3 regions of the Ectobacillus sp. genome follow, and region 3 is predicted to be linked to each of the others. Evidence: riboswitches for the same ligand, from Rfam matches in the RefSeq annotation. Region 3 holds a riboswitch; each other region holds the start of a gene.
What was found. A riboswitch is a leader RNA that binds a small molecule or an ion and turns the genes downstream of it on or off. The one in region 3 is predicted to bind S-adenosylmethionine.
Positions count from the first base shown of each region.

Region 1 (5,032 bases), on a different contig from region 3:
CTACATAAAGGAAAAACAAGCATTACAAGAACAGTATGAGCCGAAAATTCAAGTTACCATTATTAACGGAGGCATGTTCTATATTACAAAAGAGCGAATCACCTAACATAAAAAATGTGCATGGGTAAACGTGATACCATTGTATCACGATCACCTATGCACATTCTTATATACCTTATTTTGCATGAATGCCTTCTTTTGTTTGCTGCATAACGAGCTTTTCTAGCTCCTGTATGGCGGCAATAACTGTTTCACTCGTAATCGTACCCATAAGATGAATGGACTCGTGAGGAAGCACCGCAGTTTTCGCAATCGTTTCAATGGCATTCTTATCTTCAATTGATATTCCAAAATCCGCAAGAGAGGAAGGAAAACCAAATTGTTTGTAGTAAGGCAGTAAAAACACAATCTCGTCCCACTTTTTCTCAATTGCTAGTTGTGCAAAAATACCGTAAGCTACTTTTTCCCCGTGTAAAAAGGAGTGGGTTTCATTCACCTTTGTCAATCCATTATGAATCGCATGTGCCCCAGCTACTCTTCCAAAACGATCACCATAGCCGCCAACCATTCCACCAACAGCAATAATCGTTTCAATGACTTTAATAAAAGCAGGTGTTACCGTTTTAGCTTCCATACTTGTAATTGCCTCTTGACCAAGCGTTAACAAAACATCGCGGCATAACTTCGCGGCATGGTGGGCTAGTAATACCGAAATAGATGGATCAGAAAGCTTTTCGATTAATGCATTGGCTTCGTACCATTTCGCTAATGTATCTGCAATGCCCGCCTTCAATAGACGAATTGGTGATGCCAAGATGACACGCGGCTCTAATAAAACAATGTTTGTACTTGAGGGAAAAACGGTATAGTGAGTAAACACTCCTGTTTCATCGTAAAATACACTTAATGGCGTCCATGCAGCACATGTCGAAGCAAGTGTTGGAATAAGAACGGTTGACGTATGTGTCTCATTGCCAATTGCTTTTACCAAATCTAGAATTTTTCCGCCGCCAACTCCTATTACTGCTTGAAACGCACCCTTTCGAACCTTACGAGAAAGTCGATTCACTTCCTCTAGTGTACATTCTCCCCTATACACCTCAAATTGACAAAGTACATGTGAAAAAGATGGAAAATAAGGGCTAATCGCCTTCCAGGAGGCATCCCCGCGAACAATTAAGCAACTTGTAATTCCACTATTTAACAATCTTCCTTCCAAAGAATCCAAAACATTTACATCACACACGTACAGTTGAGGTGCTCCTCGTACTTCCAATTGTTCTTTCAATTTTTTCTCCTCCTTTAAGGTAAAAAGAAGTGACGTAATAAGAGATTTAATCTGCCTATTACGTCACCTTACCAACCTATTATTTTCTATTTAGCATCCATTCTGGTTTTCCAAATCCTTTAAAATCTTTATCAATTTCTGCTTCAAATTCCTTTGATTCTACAGCTGTTTTCAAATCTTTCGCAAATTGCTTATCTAAATCTTTTGTATTTACAACTACGCGGTTCCGGTATTGATCCGGCATTTTTTCAAGTTGAAGGGCATCCAATAAATTCATTTTTGCAGCTAATGCAAAGTTACCAGGAACTGCAGATAAATCTACACTTTCCACTGCTCGTGGCAATTGTGCTGCTTCAATTGGCTTAAAGACAAGTTTCTTTGTATTCTCTTTCACGTCTTTTTCAGATACAGTTAACGGATTTGCATTCGTATCAAGTTTAATAAGACCTGCATCTTGTAAAATAACAAATGCACGTGCTGCGTTCGTAGGATCATTTGGAATTGCAATGGAGCTTCCTTCTTTAACATCGTTTAATGATTTGTATTTATTTGAGTAAATCCCCATTGGAGCTGTTGGAACAACAACTAACTCAGAAAGTTGCATATTATTTTGCTTTGCAAAATTCTCCATATACACTTTATGCTGGAATAGGTTCGCATCAATGCTTCCTTCCGCTAACGCTTTGTTTGGTTGAATATAATCACTAAATTCTACGACAGTTACCTTATAACCTAACTTCTCTAACTGTGGTTTGATTGCTTTCGTAACCATATCACTGTATGGACCTGTTGTGGCACCAATTTTAATTTCCTTTTTTTGCGTTGTTGTTTGAGATTGATTTTGTCCTGCACAAGCTGCTAACAGACCGAGTGATAATACAAAAACAATTAGTAATGCTACTTTCTTCATGCTTGAAGTCCTCCTCATTGATGAACAATTCATTTATTTTTTATTTAATTGTCTTGCAATGCGATCTCCTAAAAATTGAAGGATTTGCACAAGACAAATTAACACAATAACCGTAGTAAACATAACCGTATTATCATATCGATAATACCCAAAGCGGATAGCTAAATCCCCAACTCCTCCGCCACCAACAATACCAGCCATTGCTGAATACGCAACAAGACTAATAGTTGTTATTGTAATGCCCTGTACAATGCCAGAACGTGCTTCAGATAAGAGTACATCTTTAATAATCATCCAAGGTGTAGCTCCAATTGCTATACCTGCTTCAATGACTCCTTTATCGATTTCTCGAAAAGACGTTTCAACAATACGTGCAAAGAAGGGTATTGCAGCAACCGATAATGATACCGTTGCAGCAGTCGGACCTATTGTTGTACCCGTAAGCAACTTCGTTAACGGCAAAAGTGCTACAAGTAAAATAATAAACGGAACGGAGCGTATAATATTTACAAAAAATCCTACTATTGTTTTTAGTGCTTTATTTTCCAAAAAAAGCCCTTTATCCGTAACGAATAATAGAATACCGAGTGGTAAGCCAACTAAAATAGAAACAACAAGAGAAAGTGCTACCATGTAGAGCGTTTCAAAAAATGCTTTATTTAAGTCAGGTAGAATTTGAATAATGTTAGATACCATGATGGATCACCTCGACATGTTGAGTTTTCAATGTTATATAGTCAATCGCCCGCTGTACTTCATCCTTCTCACCAATCAATTCCATTACAAAAATCCCCAGCGGTGTTTCCTGTATGTATTCAATTTTTCCATGTAGAAGATTTCCTTTAACGCGAAAAGTCTGTAATACATCAGAGACAATAGCTTCTTCTGCAATGCTTCCTTTAAACTGAATTTTAATAATCGTTCCGGTCCGTTTTTCGATAATACGTTCTGGAATTTCAAATTGCAAAACACTCTCAATAAATTGCACCGTTATAGGTTCTTTCGGATCAGCAAATACGTCATATACGTTTCCTTCCTCCACAATATGACCCTCTTGCATCACGGCTATCCGATGACATATTTCCTTTACAACTTCCATTTCATGCGTAATTAATACAATAGTAAGACCAAGCTTTTTATTAATAGATTGCAATAGTTTTAAGATTGATTTCGTAGTTTTTGGATCAAGTGCGGAAGTAGCCTCATCACAAAGTAGCACAGATGGATCATTCGCTAACGCACGAGCAATACCAACACGTTGTTTTTGACCGCCACTGAGCTGTGCAGGATATACATCACGTTTATCATGTAATCCTACCATTTCTAACAGTTCATCTGTTCTCTTATCAATTTCGGTTTTAGTTTTACCAGCTGCTTTCAGTGCAAAAGCAATATTTTCATGTACGGTTTTCGAGCTAATTAAATAGAAATGCTGAAAAATCATACCAATCTTTAGTCTAGCCTTCCGTAATTCCTTGCCTGTAAGCTTTGTCAGCTCTATTCCTTCTATTTTTACAATGCCCGAGGTAGGAGATTCAAGCAGATTCATACACCGAAGTAAAGAGCTCTTTCCCGCACCGCTGTATCCAACAATCCCAAAAATTTCTCCCTTTTGAATGGTTAATGATACATCGTCGACAGCTTTTACCTTTCCATGTTTTGTACCATATTCTTTCGTGACATGTTGAATTTCAATCATACGCTCTCTCTCCTTTGCAACATAAAAAGCCTCTTTCATTTGAAAGAGGCACCGTGACTACTGTTACGACTTATCTCTCAGAATAAAAGTATTCTGCAGGAAGTAGCACCTTTCCCGAATTCGGTGGTTGCTGGACGTCATAGGGCCTGATCCCTCAGTCACTCTTGATAAGTAAAAAATTATTCGATTTTTCAACTAACTTGAATAATAGTATGAATCTTAAAAATTGTCAATCATTTTTTGTAGATTCGTGTCGGATTGTTACTTTCGATTCAACATCCATGCTGGTTTACCAAACCCTTTAAAGTCGCTATCAATAATCGTTTCAAACTCTTTCGATTCCACGGCAGCTTTTATATCCTTAGAAAATTGACTGTCTACATCCTTCGTATTAACAACAACTCGGTTGATATGCTCTGGTCGCAATTTTTCTATCTGTATAGCATCCAATAAATTAAGCTTTGCAGCAAGTGCAAAGTTACCTGGTACGGCAGATAGATCGATACTATCAATGGCACGAGGCAGTTGCGCTGCTTCAATCGGCTTAAATACAAGTTTTTTCGTATTCTCTTTCACATCTTTTTCAGATACAGTTAATGGGTTTACATTTGCATCAATTTTTATAAGACCTGCATCCTGTAAGATTAATAGTGCACGAGCTGCGTTTACTGGATCATTCGGAATGGCAATGGCACTGCCTTCCTTTATATCATTCAATGATTTATATTTTTTGGAGTAGATCCCCATTGGAGCTGTTGGTACTGCTATAACTTCAGAAAGCTGCATATTATTTTGCTTAGCGAATGTTTCCATATACAACTTATTTTGAAACAAATTCGCATCAATGCTTCCCTCTGCTAGCGACTTGTTTGGTTGAATATAATCATTAAATTCTACCACCGTCACCTTATAGCCCTGTTTCTCTAACTGCGGTTTAATTGCTTTCGTTATCATATCTGAATATGGTCCTGCTGTTGCACCTATTTTAAGTTCTTTCTTTGTGGATGACGTTTGAGCTTGTCCCCCGCACGCTGCTAAAACACCAATTGAAATCAATAACACGACCAATACTGCTAATTTCTTCATAACATAATCCCCCTTCAATTCCTGACTTATTTTCCTACATAGTTTTCCA
Region 1 covers NZ_JBXKMX010000055.1:356-5,387, forward strand. The annotation lists partial or broken gene AC11ZT_RS02505 (YqhG family protein) at 1-106, shown strand, start outside; gene AC11ZT_RS02510 (iron-containing alcohol dehydrogenase family protein) at 176-1,288, opposite strand; gene AC11ZT_RS02515 (MetQ/NlpA family ABC transporter substrate-binding protein) at 1,368-2,198, opposite strand; gene AC11ZT_RS02520 (methionine ABC transporter permease) at 2,232-2,894, opposite strand; gene AC11ZT_RS02525 (methionine ABC transporter ATP-binding protein) at 2,884-3,897, opposite strand; SAM riboswitch class I at 3,965-4,071, opposite strand; gene AC11ZT_RS02530 (MetQ/NlpA family ABC transporter substrate-binding protein) at 4,159-4,983, opposite strand.
Region 1: another riboswitch for S-adenosylmethionine. It lies ahead of AC11ZT_RS02525 (methionine ABC transporter ATP-binding protein); the one in region 3 lies ahead of AC11ZT_RS01355 (methionine biosynthesis PLP-dependent protein).

Region 2 (7,293 bases), on a different contig from region 3:
AGTTGATTATTTGATTCATATCAGTTGAACTAAGCAACATTTATGGGCATAAAATTTGTACTGGAAAATAATTGTATCACTTTTAGTACTGAGAAAATAAACTAAAACAGTACTAAATAAAAAATGAGGTGATACGATGTCTTTTCCAAATATACCTAATATAACACCAACTATCTCGATTACGACTTCACAAGCTATACAGTTACTTTTATCTTCCATTGCCACCGAAGAGTTGGCTCTAGCTCACATCATGAATGCGGAAGCAGAAAAGATTCAATTTGTTCTCGGAACATTACACACGCAGACCAAACTTTCTCCTCCAGTGGTGTCTGTATCCAATCTGCTCGAAATAGACAATAGTGTTCAAAAAACTCTTCAGGACGTAATCAAAAAGGAAATGTTACTGCAATTCAAGTTTGAAAATATTTTAGAGCTTATTGATCAGCAGCAGCGTAAATAGAGTTACTTAAACAAGAATAAGAATATCCCTCTATGTATCATTAAATTTCTGCTTTCGACTTCATCTCGTTAATCGTCACAAGTTTCTGGGATTATTATAACTTTGACATATTCGATATTTGAGACAAGCTCATATTTTTACAGGGCATTTGTAACAAAAAAAAAACGATGAACATAAAATAAAAAGTAAATTGAAAAAAGGAGGGTGCTATACCATGAGTATGCCAACAATACCCGCAGAGCCCCATCGCCCCGATCATAACGAAATCGTTATAGATTTATTGGAATCAATAGCATTAGAAGAAATTGCTTTATCACATCTTTTGAACGCTGAAGCTGAAAAAATGCAAGCTTTCGTTGGAAAATGCAAGGATTTTCCAACAGATCCCACCAACTGTGAAATATTCCAATTCAACAGAGAAGCAACAAGATTTGTTGAAACCGTCCTAATGAAAGAGTGGCTATTATTAAAAAAGTTTGAAAATGTATTGGACTTAATACCAAATGGTTTATGCTGTGAATGTCACTCATCAAGATAAAAAAATATTCTTTTGAGTAAAGGGGGGAAGGTGTTGTTCTATCTATTTGATGAAAAAAACTATGTATCTTCCTTAAGGTCAATCTTCCATATGGAGCGTTCTGTTTACAAGTATTTGCATTCTGTACATGATGAATTGATTGCCATTAAATATAATACGAAAAATACATGTAAAAATGATGATGCATTAATCATTAAAGCTCATATTGTTCCGATGCTACAACGTATTGCGGACTTAGAAGGGATTTTGTTCAGAAAGACTTTGTATATTGTCGAACATACTTGCCCTCATACCCAAATAGAAGCAATGCCTCGTATTTCCAAAGAGGATTTTGATGAGAGACTCCTAAAGACAAAGGATTTATTATGTGAAATAAATAATAAACTGAAACAAGTTCATCCGAACTACAAAATTATCGATGAAACAATCGGAAGTATTTTATATCTAGAAACTAGAAGAAAACAATTTTTTATGACTCCTAATCAATGGAAGGAAAATAATGACCCTTCTAAAGTGTGGTTAGTAAATAAATCTTAATGATAAAGAATTTAATAGTTGGTTACTGTTTAAGTTCCATTTATTTTTACTATCCGTTCAGGGCCCTAAGGAATTCAATAAGCTCAGATCTACTAAATCTGAGCTTTATCCTATTTCATTTTAGAGCAACTTTTTTCTCTAAAGATAATACCTAAAGACAAGCAGTAGTAATCGTTAATGCCCAACCGCCACGAATTTCCATTCCATGGCCGCCAAATTCATCAAATGCGAAAAGACTCCATGTACCATTTGGAACCTTACCAACAAATGTGCTTAATGTTGTAGGATATGGTGCTGTTTGTGGTGCAGGTGAATCTAAATTAAAGTTAGTATAGACGCTTGGTTTAAACGTACCAGAAGGAACTGGACCACTTTGTGGTATTACAGTTGCCGCATCATCGTCAATTGTAAAGGTAGCGCTTGGAGTACCTCCACTACCACTATTATTCCCTGCCTCCGCAAAGATAAGAACTGCAGTTCCGTCAGGAGCGACAACTAACAGTGTAAGATGACCTTGTGATGGTGAAGTATTATTAGGATCGAAGAAGTCATTAATAGTAACTGTCACTTTAGCAATAGAACCTTGTAACCCTGTGACATCAATCGTTGACGGGTATGGGATAGTATTGCTAAGGTCGATATTTGTAATTGATGCGTTATTGCTAAAAGAAGCTGTTGCCGGCGTACATGTTGGTAATGTTCCGATAAGATCTAGGACGTTTTCAAATTTGAATTCCAGCAGCATTTCCTTCTTGATAACATCACGAAGAGTTTTTTGAACACTTGTATCAATATCAAGAAGATCAGCTATGGATACAGTTGTTGGAGAAAATGGAGTTTTAGGAGGAGTTAATGTTCCAAGAACAAATTGAAGCTTCTCTGCTTCCGCATTCATGATGTGAGCTAGAGCTAATTCCTCAAAAGCAATGGAAGCCAAAAGCAACGGAATTGTCTGTTTAGTCGAAAGGGAAATCGTCGGCGTAACACTAGGGATATTTGGAAAAGACAAAATATTAATCTCCTTTCAAGGAAACCGTTGAGTCATCTTATTCTACACATAGGTTTCCATTTTGTATTTGTATATTATTACTTGTACATTTCTATTTATATTCAATGCGTAATTATATGTAAGGGATAAATGAATCAAGTTACTATAATTCAGTATCTGTAGGAAATATACAGAATATGTAGACATGTTGTTAAGTACTATCGTAGAGATTACTAGACCTCTTATTTTACCTCCTTTCATTTGCCTTTTTTCAAGTCATTTTAGAAAACGAAAAAAAACGTCCACACAAACGTGAGGACGCTTTACACAAGGGTGTATTCTAAAGTAATGAATGGCCGATGCCGCTCACTCTAGATAAGTTGTTACCCTACTGTTTTTTCAAGTGCTTGTTGTAGATCGTAAATAATATCGTCGATACCTTCCACACCAATGGAAAGACGAATTAAATCAGGAGTAACACCAGCAGCTTTTTGCTCTTCTTCCGTAAGCTCTGCATGCGTTGTACTTGCTGGGTGAATAACAAGCGATTTTGCATCCGCTACATTTGCAAGGAGTGAGAATAATTCAACACTATTAATAAATTTCTTTCCTGCTTCTGCTCCGCCTTTGATACCAAATGTAAAGATAGATCCTGCACCTTTTGGTAAATATTTTTTCGCTAATGCATTGTATGGGTTTCCTTCTAATTCCGGATAATTCACCCATGCAACGTTCGGATGATTACTCAAGAATTCAACTACCTTTCTCGCATTGGCAACATGTCTTTCAACGCGTAGTGACAACGATTCTAAACCTTGAAGGAAGTTAAATGCACTTTGCGGGCTTAGTGCTGCACCTGTGTTACGTAGCAATTGAACTCTAGCCTTTAATGCATATGCCGGAGCACCTAGATCTGCATAGATTAATCCATTGTAGCTTTTATCTGGTGTTGTAAAGTCAGGAAACTTACCGCTTGCTCTCCAATCAAATGTACCGCCATCAACGATAATTCCGCCAATTGTTGTTCCGTGACCACCAATGAATTTTGTTGCAGAATGAACAACAACGTCAGCACCAAATTCAATTGGGCGTGTAAGGTAAGGCGTTGCAAACGTATTGTCTATGATAAGAGGAATCTTATTTTCATGCGCAATAGTTGCTACTGCTTCGATATCTAACACGTTGATTTTCGGATTTCCGATCGTTTCTGCGTACAGTGCTTTTGTCTTATCTGTGATCGCATTTCTGAAGTTTTCTGGATCATCTGGGTCAACAAAGATTACATTGATTCCGCTTTTTCTAAGTGTTGAATGAAATAATTCATATGTACCACCGTATAACGTACTTGCCGCTACGATTTCATCCCCTGCGCTCGCAACATTTAGGATGGAATAGTAGATAGCTGCCATTCCAGATGCAGTGGCAAGTCCAGCTACGCCGCCTTCAAGCTCTGCAACTCTCTTTTCAAACACATCTTGCGTTGGGTTCATGATTCTTGAATACACGTTTCCTGGTTCTTTTAATTGGAATAAATTCGCTGCATGATCGGCATCATTAAACACATAAGAAGTCGTTTGATAAATAGGAACAGCACGTGATCCTGTAGTTGGATCCGCAACCTGACCTGCATGTACTTGTAATGTTTCAAAGCTTAATTTTCTTTCACTCATCATAATATCCCCTTTTCTAATTTAATTTGTATACAAAAAGACCTCTTTCATTAAAACTGATGAAAGAGGTCTAAAAACGCAAGATTACCCTCTCTCATCTTTCGCTTCTTACTATACAAAGCGATGGAATTAGCACCTTTTCAGAAAAATATCCCTGAAGGTTGCCGAGGTTTCATTGGGCCAGTCCCTCAACCTCTCTTGATGAGAAATAAATTCAATTTTTTTGAAAATAAAAAGCTGCCTTCCTTAAGGAAAGCAGCATAATTAACTTTAATAAGCAATGAAATTGCATTAAAATTTGCTATCGTTCCTTATCTATCCGATTTTTCAATCCGCTGGAATTGACACCACTACACTCTATAAAAATGCTGGTTGTCGGGTTTCATCGGGCCAGTCCCTCCGCCACTCTGGATAAGTTTATTCTGTTATTGATATATACTATAAACTGAAAAAATAGAAATGTCAAAATATTTTTGAAACATTGACGTTTAAATTTTCAATTATAGAATAGAAATAAAGCTTTTTATTGATGAATCAGACATTAATACCTATCAAAAAAACTATATGATACCATATAGGTAATGCAGGACGCTCGCGTAGGAGGTATTTATATTGACCGGCAATTCTCAATCTATAAGTAAAAAAGCAATTCATTTATTAAGTAAAGAAGAAGGTTACGATGTTGACTTTAAACGAGAGATGAAGGGAATTAAACCCGAAGATTTAGTAGCCTTTGCAAACTCTCCCGTTGGAGGCACGATTCTTGTTGGCGTCGATGAAGGAATAGATGCAAATGGGCAACAGCACGGTTCAATCTATGGATGTCCAATTGGCGATAAAGAAAAGCTAACGCTCCTCTCAAAAGCAGGGGAATGTCGCCCTCCTGTGGGCGTTGAAGTATTTATAGAAAATGAAAACACTGATAAACCATTTTACCGAATCGAAATTCCGAGCGGCCCCTATAAACCGTATTGTACAAACAAAGGAATCTATCAAATTCGTGGTGACGGAAGAAACAATCCGATTACACCGGAAAAACTACTAGATATGTACTTAGAGCTACAAGGCAGTGCGTTTATTGACCGTTTTAAGAACGCTACGAAAGAGTTAAATGATAATTTACAACAAACAAAAGCACAAGTAAACATCCTAAACCAAAATCTTGAGAGCATTAAAGAAAAGATAGATCAAGATATGAAAGGGATTTGGGCAGACTTAGAGGACATTAGCCATCGTGTCCACGGTCAGTTAAATGATATTTCGTCTATTGCTGAAAATGTGAGTAACCATTCAGATGATACTACTTCTGTATCACACAATACGAATGAGAAACTTGATACATTATCAAATCATATAGCTGAAGTATCCAAAGTCGTTCACACACTTCTGGATCACTTTCAAATCGAGCACCCTTCAACAAAAAAGAGAAAACACTAATTGCTGGTTATATAACCATACAGATGCTTTAGCCAAGCGTCATAATAATTGTCAATCACTATTAAAAATGTTATAATTTTCAAATATTACATATATCAGAAAGAGGTGTAGATGAATTGGAACCTAAATATTGCAAAGAAAGTAAATCTATTAAAACAAGTCGTGTTTTTCCAAATGATACGAACAATAATGATACCTTGTTTGGAGGACGCTTGATGTACATGATTGATGACGTTGCTTCTATAGCAGCTGCAAGACATTCTAGAAATTTTACGGTTACAGCATCCACAGACTCTGTTGACTTTTTAAATCCAATTACAAAAGCCGATGCGGTTTGCTTAGAAGCATATGTAACATGGACAGGCAGAACCTCTATGGAAGTATTCGTAAAAATTACTGCTGAAAACTTACTGACAGGCGAACATAAAATTGCAGCAACAAGCTTCCTTACTTTCGTTGCAATCGGAAAAGACGGAAAACCAACTGAAGTAGCAGCCGTCATTCCTGAAACGAATGAAGAAAAATTCTTGCACAAAACTGCAATAGAACGAGCTACAAGAAGAATAGAAAACAGACAGCATAGTAAAAGTTTAGCTGAATTTATAAATGGGAATATAAATATTACATTGAATAATATTTTTTAAAACATAGTTCGGAATAGACCATTTCATGATGGTCTATTTTTTTTGTTTTATTTTAACTGAAAAATTATTTTTATATAAATAGCTTACTTATATTTTTATATTAAGAAAATTTTATTTATTTATAATTATTAGTTATTTTAAATTTTATCTACATATAACAGGAATAGCATTAATTTGATTGACAAGTTTCAACTATCAGATTAGTATAGTAATATTGTTTTCAAGGAGGAATTGTATTATGTCAGCTATAAATAAACAGAAAATTGTGGAAAGTGTCCCTCAACATGGTTTTTTTGGACATCCTAAGGGACTATTTACACTCTTTTTCACAGAATTTTGGGAGAGATTTTCTTATTATGGAATGAAAGCTCTTCTTGTATACTATATGTACTATGAAGTCTCAAAAGGTGGATTAGGGATTGACCAACAGACCGCGATTGCTATTGCATCTGTATATGGCTCTCTCGTATACATGTCAGGAATTATCGGCGGCTGGTTATCTGATCGTTTATTCGGCGCATCAAAATCGGTATTTTACGGCGCCATCTTAATCATGTTTGGTCATATCGCTTTAGCAATACCTGGAAGCATGGCGATGTTCTTTGTTTCAATGGTGTTAATTGTTCTAGGTACGGGGTTATTAAAACCAAACATTTCTACAACATTAGGAGAAATGTATGATATTAAAGACGCCCGCAGAGATGCAGGATTTAGTATTTTTTACATGGCCATTAACCTTGGCGCCTTCTTCTCACCGCTCGTTGTCGGAACGGTTGGGCTAAGTTATAATTTCCATCTTGGCTTTGGAATTGCCGCTATTGGTATGTTCCTCGCATTACTAGTCTTTATTTTCACAAAAAAACAGAATCTTGGACTAGCCGGCACAGTTATTCCAAACCCGCTTTCAGCGAAGGAAAGAAAAAAAGTAATCATACAATTTGGTTCTGCTATTGTTATTCTAGCTATCTTACTTATCATCGCAATCCAAACTGGAACGTTAACGATTAAATCGTTTATTA
Region 2 covers NZ_JBXKMX010000295.1:545-7,837, reverse strand. The annotation lists gene AC11ZT_RS13465 (alpha-helical endospore appendage domain-containing protein) at 137-460, shown strand; gene AC11ZT_RS13460 (alpha-helical endospore appendage domain-containing protein) at 675-998, shown strand; gene AC11ZT_RS13455 (hypothetical protein) at 1,032-1,535, shown strand; gene AC11ZT_RS13450 (alpha-helical endospore appendage domain-containing protein) at 1,687-2,544, opposite strand; gene AC11ZT_RS13445 (homocysteine synthase) at 2,907-4,196, opposite strand; SAM riboswitch class I at 4,285-4,401, opposite strand; SAM riboswitch class I at 4,502-4,611, opposite strand; gene AC11ZT_RS13440 (AlbA family DNA-binding domain-containing protein) at 4,806-5,630, shown strand; gene AC11ZT_RS13435 (acyl-CoA thioesterase) at 5,747-6,274, shown strand; partial or broken gene AC11ZT_RS13430 (peptide MFS transporter) at 6,513-7,293, shown strand, end outside.
Region 2: another riboswitch for S-adenosylmethionine. It lies ahead of AC11ZT_RS13445 (homocysteine synthase); the one in region 3 lies ahead of AC11ZT_RS01355 (methionine biosynthesis PLP-dependent protein).

Region 3 (6,039 bases):
TCGACCAGCATTTAATTCCTTTATCATTCGAATTAACTCGAATGAGGATACGTCAAATACAGATGTAGCACCCGGAAAATCGCCTACTCTAGCTGGATCCCCTGTTAAAGCTAATACTTCGTGGATTCCTAAAGAAGACAACCCTAGCAAATGCGAATGCAATCCAATTAAATTATGATCACGGCATGTTAAATGGGCCAGAACAGGAATATCATATCGCCGCAAAAGCGCTCCCATTGCCATATTTGAAATACGCGGACTTGCTAGGGAATTATCAGCAAGCGTAATTGCATCTGCTCCCGCATGCTTTAGCGCCTTTGCACCTTCAAAAAAGCGTTGCGTTACCAATTGCTTCGGCGGATCTAACTCTACAATAACGGTAGTTTCAAGTTTCGCCTTTTCTGACAAACTAGAATTGGTTGCTAGAACTGGCTGCGTAACAACAATAGGTGTGGGCCGAACTTTAATCTGTTTCTCATATATTGGCGATTGCCCATCCAATGCATGTCTCATTGCACGAATATGCTCTGGAGTCGTACCACAGCAACCACCAAGAAGACGAACTCCTTGCTCAATAAACCCTTTTGCCATATGTTCAAAATAATCTGCCGTTCCTTCGTACACATACTTTCCGTCATCATACTTTGGTAACCCAGCATTCGGATATGCGGATAAAAATCCTTCCTTTGGCAATGACACGGTTTCTAATGATTCAATCATGCGAAGCGGTCCCAGATGACAATTTAATCCTACAACATCAGCGCCCCTTTGTTGCAATTCAAGCAGTACTTGTTCAATATATCGACCGCTTTGCGTAAGGCCTGCTTCATGTAACGCAACTTGCGCCACAATAGGAAGATCTGTAGCCTTACGTAATACTCCAAGTGCATGGTAGAGCTCTATTTCATCATAAAATGTCTCCAGAAGAAGTCCATCTACCCCTTCTTCAAGTAATGTATTAGCTTGCTCCATAAGCATAAATTCTCGTTCAACCTCAGTCGTCATAACTGATCCAATATGTTTCATACCACCGATTGTGCCGAGTACAACTGTATTCGAATCAGCTGCTGTTCGAGCATTTCGAACCGCTGCACGATTAATTTGCTTCACATTATTTTCTAAGCCATACATCCGAAGTTTTCCTTCATTTGCCCCATACGTATGAGTTTGAATTACATCTGCTCCCGCTTCTACATAAAGCCTATGAATTCCACTAATTCGATCAGGCTCAGTTATATTTAACTCTTCAAAGCAGCTTTGTAAACCGTATGAATGGAGCATCGTCCCCATTGCCCCGTCCCCTATTAATATTCCTTGCCCTAGTCTCTCTTTTAAGTTGCCCATTTGCCACGCTCCTTATAGTCAAACCAAACAACCCCCACTTCCAATAAAAGAAGAGGGGGACATTTTTTCCTCCTCTTATCACGCAAAACCATCGTTTTGCAGGTTGTAGCACCGTTTCAAACACCTGTTTGAAGGTTGCCGGGCTTCATAGGGCCTATCCCTCCACCACTCTCGATAAGAGTTTCACCATTACCAGATCGTAAATATACAATTTTCCACTAATTTAGCATGGGTTACTCCAAAACGTCAATATATTTTCAGAAAAAAATGAATAATTTATTATTTTCGCACGTAATAATCCTTACTAATTCTTTCGAATAATCAAAAAATGTTTGCTTTTCTCTTGATATTGATATACTTTATTAGAAAGACTTCATACAATTCCATATATTCTTATCGAGAGAGGTAGAGGGACTGGCCCATTGACACCTCAGCAACCATTAACTTTGATGTTAACAAGGTGCTAATTCCAGCAGATTCATTTGAATTTGACAGATAAGAAGAAGTGCTGTTACTAAAACCTTCTTCTTATAGAAGGTTTTTTATTTTAATTAGGAGGGATTACTATGAAATTTATAGAGACAAAGCTCGCTCAAATTGGAAATAGAAGTGAGGACGTAACCGGAACCGTCAATCCTCCCGTATACTTTTCAACCGCCTATCGTCACGAAGGCATTGGACAATCAAGTGGCTATGATTATATTCGTACAGGTAATCCTACTCGCAAAATAGTGGAAGATGCAATTGCAGAATTAGAGGAAGGGGATCAGGGCTTTGCCTGTAGCTCAGGCATGGCTGCCATTACATTGCTTCTTTCCCTATTTCAATCAGGAGATGAAATAATTGTTTCAGAAGACTTATACGGAGGAACTTTTCGCTTACTACGTGATTATGAGGCAAAGTGGAATATTCGATGTAGATACGTAAACACATTGTATCCTGCTGAAGTGCAAGCAGCTATTACTCCACAAACGAAAGCAATTTTTCTAGAAACTCCAACAAATCCACTTATGCATACTGCTGATATTGAAGCAATTGCTACGATCGCCCACGAGCATAATGTGCTGCTTATCGTTGATAATACGTTTTACACACCTATTTTACAGCAGCCTCTTCGCCTTGGTGCTGATATTGTTATTCACAGCGCTACCAAATATTTAGGTGGCCATAATGACGTACTCAGCGGCCTTATCGTCGCAAAAGGAAAAACATTATGCGAATCTCTGGCCTATTATCATAATTCCTCAGGGGCAGTGTTAAGTCCCTTCGACTCATGGCTTCTTATGCGCGGTATGAAAACATTATCTCTTCGAATGAACAAACACGAAGAAAATGCGAAGCAATTAGTATCCTACCTACAAAAAATAGATGAAGTAACCGATGTATTGTATCCAGGACGCGGAGGTATGCTTTCATTCCGTTTAGCACGGGAAGAATGGATAAATCCATTCTTGCAAGCACTCTCCCTTATTACATTTGCTGAAAGTCTTGGTGGAGTGGAAAGCTTAATCACTTATCCTGCTACACAAACGCATGCTGATATTCCTGTTGAAATTCGAACACAACGGGGAATTTGTAACCGTCTATTACGTTTTTCAGTAGGAATTGAACATATCACCGATTTAATGACAGATCTAGAAAGAGCATTCGCTGCTCTTCACAAGGAGGTAGAAGCATGACTGAATCCTATTCCGTACAAACATTATTACTTCACAATAGTCACAAAGTAGACCCCCATACAGGGGCAGTGAGTGTACCGATATACAATACAAGCACATTTCACCAAACTAGTGTCAATGAGTTTGGGAAATACGATTATAGTCGTTCTGGCAACCCTACTAGAGAAGCGTTAGAAGAAACCATCGCTGAGTTAGAAGGAGGGACAAGAGGCTTTGCATTTTCATCAGGAATGGCAGCCATCTCGACAAGCTTTTTATTACTATCACAAGGAGATCATGTAGTTATTTCAGAAGATGTATACGGTGGCACGTATCGCATGATTACAGAAGTTTTATCTCGCTATGGCATTTTACATACATTCGTAGATATGACAGATATAGAAGCTGTTACCGATGCCATCTTACCAAATACAAAATTATTCTATGTTGAAACGCCTTCTAATCCGCTGTTAAAGGTTACAGATATTCAAGCAATCTCCTGTTTAGCAAAAAGGATTGGTGCTCTTACATTCGTTGATAATACATTCTTAACTCCGCTATATCAGCAACCTCTTACTCTTGGTGCAGACGTTGTTCTGCACAGTGCTACAAAGTTCCTGTCGGGTCATAGCGATGTTACAGCGGGTTTAGCTGTTGTAAAGGATGAACAGCTAGGAGAACGCCTTGCTTTCTTACAAAATGCTTTTGGTGCTATACTTGGACCCCATGATAGCTGGCTGGTACTACGCGGCATAAAAACCTTACATGTCCGACTTGAACAGTCTGCCTATTCTGCCCAAAAACTCGCTTCCTATTTACAGCATCATGAAAAAATAAAATGTGTGTATTATCCTGGTCTTAAAGAACATACCGGTTATGAGATTCAGCAAAAACAAGCAAAACATCCTGGTGCTGTGTTTTCATTTGAATTAAAAAATGAGTCTGCGCTACAAACCTTTCTAGAACACATAACATTGCCTGTATTTGCAGTTAGTCTAGGAGCTGTGGAATCCATTCTCTCCTATCCGGCCACTATGTCACACGCCGCGATGAAGGAAGAGGAACGTCAAAAACGTGGTATAACTCGCTGCCTGTTACGACTCTCTGTAGGATTAGAAAACTACGAAGATCTACAACAAGATTTCACAAATGCTTTAGCCCATATTGACAAATTATAAACAAAAAAGGAGGGAAGACACGCTGTTCTTCTCTCCTCTCTTTATATAATATCCTCGCCTTAAACTACATTTCTGTTCTTCATCCTATTCACTACATAAAGAGACATAAATATGATACAATTAGGGAGTTGATTATTACAAAATTGTTACAAAAATCATGCGAATAACTCCATATCTTTACATTAACTTTAAATTTATGCTAAGTAGTAGCCTACACAAATATATAACAATCACTTAAGTTGATATTTCATTGTAATGACTTATTTCTATGAGGAAATTTACACAGCTACACTTTTCTTACGATTTCTTTACTTTTTGACTAAATATTTGCAACATGTATACTATTTATCATAAAATTTTGTTATGTATATGTATGGTGCTATTAGTATATATGGAGGTGTTACCTTACATGATCGATTCATTCCAAGAAGAAACAGAGAAATTTGAGGGAAATGCAGAGATGTTAAAAGTCCTTGCTCACCCTGTTCGCCTTTGTATTGTGAAAGGATTGATTGACCGTGGTGCATGCAACGTATCTACAATGTATACACGTCTTAATATGCCTCAATCAACCATTTCACAGCATCTTGCAAAGCTAAAAAGTGCAAAAATCGTAACGAGTGAAAGAAAAGGGTTGGAAATATATTATAATGTAGAAAATAAAAAAGTAATCCAACTCGTAAACGTATTATTTTAACTAGGGGAAAAGGTAAGCAACATTCACTTTCAATGTTGCTTTCTCACTTTACTTACCCCGTACTTACCCTGATAAGCTGAATGCTTTCCCACTACTCTCCCTTACTATAAATCGCCGCTAATTCCAACTTGTAATGATCTACACGTGTTGCTTTCATCTTATTCTATAATGCCGAGCGAAATTGAAGATTATAACTGAAGCATAGACGAGTCTACTAATCCTTCTATTGAAAAATTCGACAATCCTTTTTGTTGTATACTTACATTAAAATAGTCACTCATACTACCTTGTAAGATTAAGGAACGGATTGCACGATTATGTTTCTGTTTCTCTGAAAATGGATTTCGGTCATGATGATCAATTAATTTCTCTAAAATACCAGTTGAAAGTAAAAAGCTAGTCTGTTTTTGACGTAATACCGTCTCTAACCCAACAAGTTCACCTGCACGCTGCAATTCGTCCCAATGAATGTGAGAGGTAACGTCCATCTCACCCAGATGAAGCAATGGATTGCGTATCAGCTGATGTTTATAATAGCCACGCAAGCTGCCATCTCGGTGAACAGGATGCATCCATTCCTCATTCGTATAACCATAATCTACAGTAATACACACTCCTTGTTGCAAACATCTTGCCATTTGTTGCACAAAGCTACTCATTTGTAACGGCACTTCAAATCGTTGTCCAATGTTTAATTGTAGATCATGAACGTGTAAATAGTGTAAAATAGCTTCATTTTGTATGGGGATTTGTTTCTCAACAAGTTCACCCTGTTCATTTAACGTTACAAGTACTTCCATTAAACCATGTGCTGTATTTTCAATTACCTCTACCGGAAAGGCATCAAATAATTCATTCGAAAAAATAATACCCGAAAATGGTGGAATCTGTTCAATTGAAGCAAATTGCTCTACATTAGAAAATGGATGTAGCTTTTGTTGCTGCATGTTACGGTGAAACGGGCTCGTTTCAACAATTTTGTATCGTAACATCGAAAACGTAGTAGGAGATTGTTTCTCCCATTCTGTTAACACATCCAATGCAAAACGTCCTGTCCCACCACCGATTTCACATATGGTAGGCTGTACCCAACCTTCATCTACAAGTTTTATAAAAAAAGAAGCAAATTGTTGTGCATACAGGGAGGAAACATTGCTGCTAG
Region 3 covers NZ_JBXKMX010000034.1:276-6,314, forward strand. The annotation lists partial or broken gene AC11ZT_RS01350 (bifunctional homocysteine S-methyltransferase/methylenetetrahydrofolate reductase) at 1-1,344, opposite strand, end outside; SAM riboswitch class I at 1,417-1,525, opposite strand; SAM riboswitch class I at 1,735-1,846, shown strand; gene AC11ZT_RS01355 (methionine biosynthesis PLP-dependent protein) at 1,911-3,023, shown strand; gene metC (cystathionine beta-lyase) at 3,020-4,180, shown strand; gene AC11ZT_RS01365 (ArsR/SmtB family transcription factor) at 4,590-4,877, shown strand; gene AC11ZT_RS01370 (class I SAM-dependent methyltransferase) at 5,066-6,039, opposite strand, start outside.